DNA from 2 places in the Kitasatospora sp. NPDC008050 genome. Region 1 is predicted to be linked to the other one. Evidence: riboswitches for the same ligand, from Rfam matches in the RefSeq annotation. Region 1 holds a riboswitch; the other holds the start of a gene.
The links. A riboswitch is a leader RNA that binds a small molecule or an ion and turns the genes downstream of it on or off. The one in region 1 is predicted to bind S-adenosylmethionine.
Positions count from the first base shown of each region.

Region 2: it holds a riboswitch for S-adenosylmethionine, as region 1 does, so the genes downstream of both, ACFZB9_RS01625 (aminotransferase class V-fold PLP-dependent enzyme) here and thrC (threonine synthase) in region 1, are expected to answer to the same signal.

Region 1 is NZ_JBIBIJ010000002.1:68,433-71,827, forward strand. Features, by position in the region: gene ACFZB9_RS03810 (trehalose-6-phosphate synthase) at 1-596, opposite strand, end outside; gene ACFZB9_RS03815 (glucosyl-3-phosphoglycerate synthase) at 643-1,677, opposite strand; SAM riboswitch class I at 1,830-1,961, shown strand; gene thrC (threonine synthase) at 1,978-3,258, shown strand; gene ACFZB9_RS03825 (ubiquitin-like small modifier protein 1) at 3,321-3,395, shown strand, end outside.
Region 2 is NZ_JBIBIJ010000001.1:388,037-391,431, reverse strand. Features, by position in the region: gene ACFZB9_RS01635 (hypothetical protein) at 1-156, shown strand, start outside; gene trpD (anthranilate phosphoribosyltransferase) at 310-1,383, shown strand; SAM riboswitch class IV at 1,497-1,616, shown strand; gene ACFZB9_RS01625 (aminotransferase class V-fold PLP-dependent enzyme) at 1,667-3,037, shown strand; gene ACFZB9_RS01620 (Lrp/AsnC ligand binding domain-containing protein) at 3,047-3,328, opposite strand; gene ACFZB9_RS01615 (rhomboid family intramembrane serine protease) at 3,325-3,395, opposite strand, start outside.

The DNA.
Region 1 (3,395 bases):
GCCAGGTCGTCCGGGAGCAGCCGGAAGTAGTCCGCCGGGGCCCACGGGATGTGCAGGAAGTAGCTGATCCGCAGGTCGGGACGGAGTTCGCGCAGCAGCGCCGGCACCAGGGTCAGGTGGTAGTCCTGCACCAGCACGGCGGCGCCGGGCGCGGCCTCGGCGGCCAGCGCCTGGGCGAAGGCCGCGTTGTAGGCCTCGAAGGCCGTCCACCGGGCGGCGGCGTCCGCGTCGAAGACCGGCGCGGTGGGGGTGTTGTAGAGCAGGTGGTGCAGGAACCAGAGGGTGGAGTTGGCCACCCCGTTGTACGCCTGGTCGAAGACCTCGGGGGCGATGTCCAGCATCCGGACGGCCTGTCCGCCGACATCGAAGCCGCCCTGGTCCAGGCGCCCCTGCGGCGAGCGCCGGGCCGCCGTCCGGTCCGCCTCGCCGAGCGCGGCGCAGACCCAGACCGTGTTCGGGTCCTCGATCGCGGAGAGCCCCGAGACCAGCCCGCCGCCGCCGCGCCGCAGCGTCAGCGTCCCGTCCGGGCCGCTGCTGAAGGAGACCGGCCCCCGGTTGGATGCCACCAGGACGCGTGCGGGCGTGTGATCGGACATATCTTCAACCTTGCCGGGGGCGTGGGGACGCAAACCCGGACCTTGGTCACACGCGCCGCCTCCGGTACTGCGGCAGCCCGATCATCGGCGGCCGCTCCAGCGCGGTGACGTGGTAGCTGTGGGGGGTGAAGATGGGGCTGCCCCCGGCCGAGGGCTGGGGGGAGCCCGCGTCCCGGGTGAACTGGGTGAGCACCGGGCGGGCCAGGTCCTCGGCGGCCTTCAGGCGGTGGGTGCGGTCCAGCCGTTCGAGGGCGGTGCGGTAGATGGTGGCGGCCATCCGGCCCAGGGCCTGGCTGTCCTGGTGGCGGTGGTGGCGCACCCCCACGTCCACCTGGGCCAGCGCGTCCAGTCCCACCAGCTCCAGCGCGTCCACCAGCAGGCCCAGCTCCACCCCGTAGCCGGTCGGGAAGTGCAGCCGCTCCAGCAGCGAGCGGCGGGCCGCGTACTCGCCGCCCAGCGGCTGTACGAAGCCGGCCAGGGCCGGCCAGTGCAAGTCCAGCAGCGGGCGGGCGACCAGCTCGGTGACCCGGCCGCCGCCGGCCGGCACCACCGCTCCCTCGGTCTCCAGCGGGCGGTCGTACATCGCCTTGACCAGCTGCAGGTCGGGGTCGGTGAGCAGCGGGCCGATGATGCCGCTGACGAACGCCGGGTCGAACTCGCGCAGGTCGGCGTCGATGAAGCAGACGATCGCGCCGTCGGTCACCAGCAGCGAGCGCCAGAGCACCTCGCCCTTGCCCGGCACGGCCGGCAGCCCGGGCAGGATCGCGTCCCGGTGCACCACCCGGGCACCGGCGCTCGCGGCCACCTCGGCGGTGCGGTCCGCCGAACCGGAGTCGACCACCACCAGCTCGTCCACCAGCGGCAGCCGTTCCATCAGCTCGCGGCGGATCACCGTGACGATGTCGCCCACCGTGGACTCCTCGTCCAGCGCCGGGAGCACCACGCTGACGGTGCCGGCCGCCCCGGCGGCCCGCTTGGCGGCGAGCAGCGCGGCGGGCGGCCGATCGCCCGCCCGCCAGGAGCGTCGGCGCAGCCAGTCGGCCGCCTCCGGGAGTAGCGCGGGGCTCTGCTCGGCAGGCAAATCTCGCTCCTTGTGAATCTCGTCTCGCGGGTCGGACGGTCGACCTCCGCGGACCGCCCTTCGGATACAGTCTTCGTACTGCGGTCAGACCTTCGCACGCCGGGGTCGATCGCCTGGACCCACCAGCATTCCTGGTGTCCACAACTTCATAGAGCTCATCCAGAGGGACTGAGGGAACGGCCCGTCGACGTCCCGGCAACCTTCTCGTCCGGCCTTCGCGGGCCCCGGCGGGACAGGTGCCAATTCCGGCCTGTGGCGCGCCCGCGCCATGGGGAAGATGAGGAGAGAGGCCTCGCCATCATGGCTACCGCTACCCCTACAGCTGTCGGCTCTGTCGATCTCGGCCCCGCCGCCGCGCTGTCCTGTCGCGAGTGCGGCACCCGGTTCCCGCTCGGCCCCAGCTTCGCCTGCCTGGAGTGTTTCGGCCCGCTGGAGATCGCCTACGACTACGAGGGCTACGACGCCGACGAGCTGCGCAAGCGGATCGAGGCCGGCCCCGCCTCGATCTGGCGCTACGCCCCGCTGCTGCCGGTACCCGCGGACGTGGCCGGCAAGCCCAATCTGAACCCCGGCTGGACCCCGCTGGTGAAGGCCGACAACCTGGGCCGCGAGCTCGGTTTCACCGCCCAGTTGCACGTCAAGGACGACTCCGGCAACCCGACCCACTCCTTCAAGGACCGGGTGGTGGCCTGCGCGATCGAGGCCGCCCGCGCCTTCGACTTCACCACCCTGTCCTGCTCCTCCACCGGCAACCTGGCCGGTGCGGTGGGTGCCGCGGCCGCCCGGGCCGGCTTCAAGTCCTGCGTCTTCATTCCGCACGACCTGGAGCAGGGCAAGGTCGTGATGGCCGGGGTCTACGGCGGCGAACTGGTCGGCATCGAGGGCAACTACGACGATGTGAACCGGTTCTGCTCCGAGCTGATCGGCGACCCGGCCGGCGAGGGCTGGGGCTTCGTCAACGTCAACCTGCGCCCGTACTACGGCGAGGGCTCCAAGACGCTGGCCTTCGAGATCTGCGAGCAGCTCGGCTGGCGGTTGCCGGAGCAGATCGTGATCCCGATCGCCTCGGGCTCGCAGCTCACCAAGATCGACAAGGGGCTGCAGGAGCTGATCAAGCTCGGCCTGGTCGAGGACCGGCCGTACCGGATCTTCGGCGCCCAGGCGGCCGGCTGCTCGCCGGTCTCCGCGGCCTTCAAGGACGGCCGCGACGTGATCCGGCCGGTCAAGCCGGACACCATCGCCAAGTCGCTGGCGATCGGCAACCCGGCCGACGGCCCGTACGTGCTGGACATCGCCCGGCGCACCGGCGGCGCGGTCGAGGACGTCACCGACGCCGAGGTGGTGGCGGCGATCCGGCTGCTGGCCCGCACCGAGGGGATCTTCGCCGAGACCGCGGGCGGCGTGACCATCGGCGTGCTCAAGAAGCTGGTCGAGAACGGTGTGCTGGACCCGGCCAAGGAGACGGTGGCGATCAACACCGGGGACGGCCTGAAGACGCTGGACGCGGTGGCCGACTCGGGCCTGACCGCGACCATCCGGCCGACCCTGGACTCCTTCCGCGCCGCCGGCCTGGCGTCCTGACCCCACCCCCAGCAGCTGGGCCAGTGGCTCAGCCGGCAGTTCAGCAAGCGAGGAGACACCCGATGAGCGCGAACGTCCGTATCCCGACCATCCTGCGCACCTACACCGAGGGCGCGGCCGAGGTGAGCGCCGAGGGC
Region 2 (3,395 bases), on a different contig from region 1:
GTGCTGGTGCTGATCGGCCGCCCGCAGGACACCTGGCTGGCGGCCTGGAGCCGGGCGGACGCGGCGATCTCGCAGCCGGTCGACCCGGTGGCGCTGGCCGAGGCGGTGGCCACCCTGCTGCGCGCCCGGCTGGGCGCGCGCAGCCTCGCGCGCTAGGAGAGTCCGCCCCCTGGACAGCGGGCGTCCCGAGCGGGCGGCCGGTGTCCCAGAGGGAGAGAAGGGCCGTCGCGGGTGCCGCGGCGGCCCTTCGCCGGTCGATAGGCTGGCTGCATCCCTGTAACGAGCACCGGATGCGAGCTGGAGTCGGCCATGGTGAATGTGAACCCTGCGAACGGCGGTCAGGACCCCGCGCAGGTGGTCCGCACCTGGCCGGACCTGCTGAACGCGCTGCTGACCGGCCAGGACCTGAGCCAGGCGGACGCCGCCTGGGCGATGGACCGGATCATGAGCGGCGAGGCCAGCCCCGCCCAGGTGGCCGGGTTCGTGGTGGCGCTGCGGGCCAAGGGCGAGACGGTGGCCGAGGTCTCCGGTCTGGTCGAGGCGATGTACGCGCACGCCGAGCCGCTGCGCATCCCCGGCCCCGCGGTGGACATCGTCGGCACCGGCGGCGACCGGGCCAAGACCGTCAACATCTCCACCATGTCGGCCATCGTCGCGGCGGCGGCCGGCGCCAAGGTGGTCAAGCACGGCAACCGGGCGGCCTCGTCGGCCAGCGGCTCCTCCGACGTGCTGGAGCGGCTCGGGATCCGGCTGGACCTGAGCGCCCGGCGGGTGGCCGAGGTGGCCGAGGAGGTCGGCCTCACCTTCTGCTTCGCGGCCACCTTCCACCCGGCGATGCGGCACGCCGCCCCGGCCCGCCGTGACCTCGGGGTGGCCACCGCCTTCAACATCCTGGGACCGCTGACCAACCCGGCCCACGTCACCGCGCACGCGGTCGGCTGTTTCGACACCCGGCTGGCCGGCCTGATCGCCGGGGTGCTGGCCGAGCGCGGCTCGACCGCACTGGTGTTCCGCGGTGACGACGGGCTCGACGAGCTGACCGTCTGCGCCACCTCGCGGGTCTGGGTGGTGCGCGAGGGGCGGGTCACCGAGACCGTCCTCGACCCGCGCGAGCTGGGCATCGAACTGGTCGGCATCGAGGCGCTGCGCGGGGCGGACGCCGAGTACAACGCGGCGGTGGCGCGCCGGGTGCTGGCCGGCGAGCAGGGGCCGGTGCGCGATGCCGTGGTGCTCAACGCGGCGGCCGCGCTGGTCGCGCTGGAGCTGACCGAGGCGCCGCTGGTCGAGCAGCTGGCCGCGGCGATGCTGCGTACCACCGCAGCCATCGACTCGGGTGCCGCGCAGCACACCCTCAAGCGCTGGGCGGAGGCCACCGCGCACTGACCCATCGTCGGTTTTTTGAGACCCGCAGGCCGCTGGCCTGCGGGTCTCATGCGTGTCCAGATGTCGGAACGGTGTTTGACCGCGCTTCGAGCGCTGATCTAAAGTCTTCGTCAGGTCATGAGTGACAGCGCGACAAGCCCCAGCTTGCTGTCCGGCAACCCTCCGTCCGTGGCGGGGTGCCCTGGGTGAAGACCAGGCCAGACGGCGACAGGTCCGTGTGGCAAGCGCGGACCACCGGCATATTCGCACTCCCGGGGTCCTGACCCTGAAGGAGTGCATCCTCATGCCGGCTTCTCTCGACCTCTGCGCCCCCCTCGCCGTGCTCGGCGCCGACGTCCAGGTCCCGCTCGTCTCCGGCGAGAAGGTGGGCTACGCCGCGCTCGACTACGCCGCCAGCTCGCCCGCGCTGCAGCGGGTCTGGGACGAGGTGGCCGCCTACGCCCCCTACTACGGCAGCGTGCACCGCGGCGCCGGGTACCTCTCGCAGCTCTCCACCGACCTGTTCGAGCAGAGCCGGCGCACCGTCGCGGACTTCCTGGACCTGCGCGAGGACGACCAGGTGGTCTTCACCCGGGCCACCACCGACTCGCTCAACCTGCTGGCGGGCGCGGTGCCGGCCGGCACCCGGGTGTTCGCCTTCGAGACCGAGCACCACGCCTCGCTGCTGCCCTGGCGCCAGGCCGGCCTGACGGTCAGCTACCTGCGCGCCCCGGACTCGCCCGAGCAGGCCGTCGCCGCGCTGGCCGAGGCGCTGGCCGCGGACACCGCCGGCGAGCACCGCCTGTTCTGCGTCACCGGCGCCTCCAACGTCACCGGCGAGCTGTGGCCGGTGGCCGAGCTGACCCGGGTGGCGCACCAGCACGGCGCCCGGGTGGTGCTGGACGCCGCACAGCTGGCCCCGCACCACCGGGTGTCGGTGCGCGAGCTGGACGTCGACTGGGTCGCCTTCTCCGGCCACAAGCTCTACGCCCCGTTCGGTGCGGGGGTGCTGGCCGGGCGCAGCGACTGGCTGGACGCGGCCGAGCCCTACCTGGCGGGCGGCGGCGCGAGCCGTACGGTGGCCCGTGAGGTGGACGGCTCGGTGGCGGTCGAGTGGCACCAGGGTCCGGCCCGGCACGAGGCCGGCTCTCCCAACGTGATCGGCGCCTACGCCATCGCCGCGGCCTGCCGGGCGCTGTCCGAGGCCGGCTTCGAGGCGCTGCAGGCCCGCGAGCAGTACCTGATCGGCCGGCTGACGGCCGGCCTGGCGGAGATCCCCGAGGTCAGGGTGCTCAGCCTGTTCGGCCCGCAGGCGGCGCGGGTCGGCGTGCTCTCCTTCGTCGTGCAGGGCTGGAACAGCTCGCACTTCTCGGCGGCGCTGTCGGCCGAGTACGGCATCGGGGTGCGCGACGGACTGTTCTGTGCGCACCCGCTGGTGCGCACGCTGCTGGGGGGCGGGGCAGGCGGACCTGGTTCGGTCTCCGAGTGCGGGGCGCCCGAGCCCTCGCTGCCCGGTGAGCGCAGCCTGAACGCGATCCGGGTCAGCTTCGGCGCCGGGACGCCCGAGGAGCACATCGACCGCTTCCTGGCCGCCGTGCGCGAGCTGGTCAGCGACGGCGCCCGCTGGAACTACCGCAACGAGGGCGGGCGCTGCGTCGCCGACACCCGGCGCTGAGCGGTGCGGTCAGCCGTCCAGGCCGAGCGCGAAGGCGGCCTCCAGGTCGTGCTGCGAGTAGGTGCGGAAGGCGATCTGGGTCTCGGTGTGCGCGACCCCGGGCACCTTGTTGAGGCGTCCGGGGATCACCTCGGCCAGATCGTCGTGCCGGCGCACCCGCACCATGGCCACCAGGTCGTAGCCGCCGGTCACCGAGTAGACCTCGCTGACCCCGTCGATCGCGGCGATCGCCTCGGCGATCTCGGGGATCCGGTCGACGCTGGTCTTGATGAGCACGATGGCGGTGATCACGGCAGGGCTCCTGGGCTGGGGGTCCCCCCGGAGGAAGGCTGGGGGAGCGTGTGGTCAGGGTATCCGG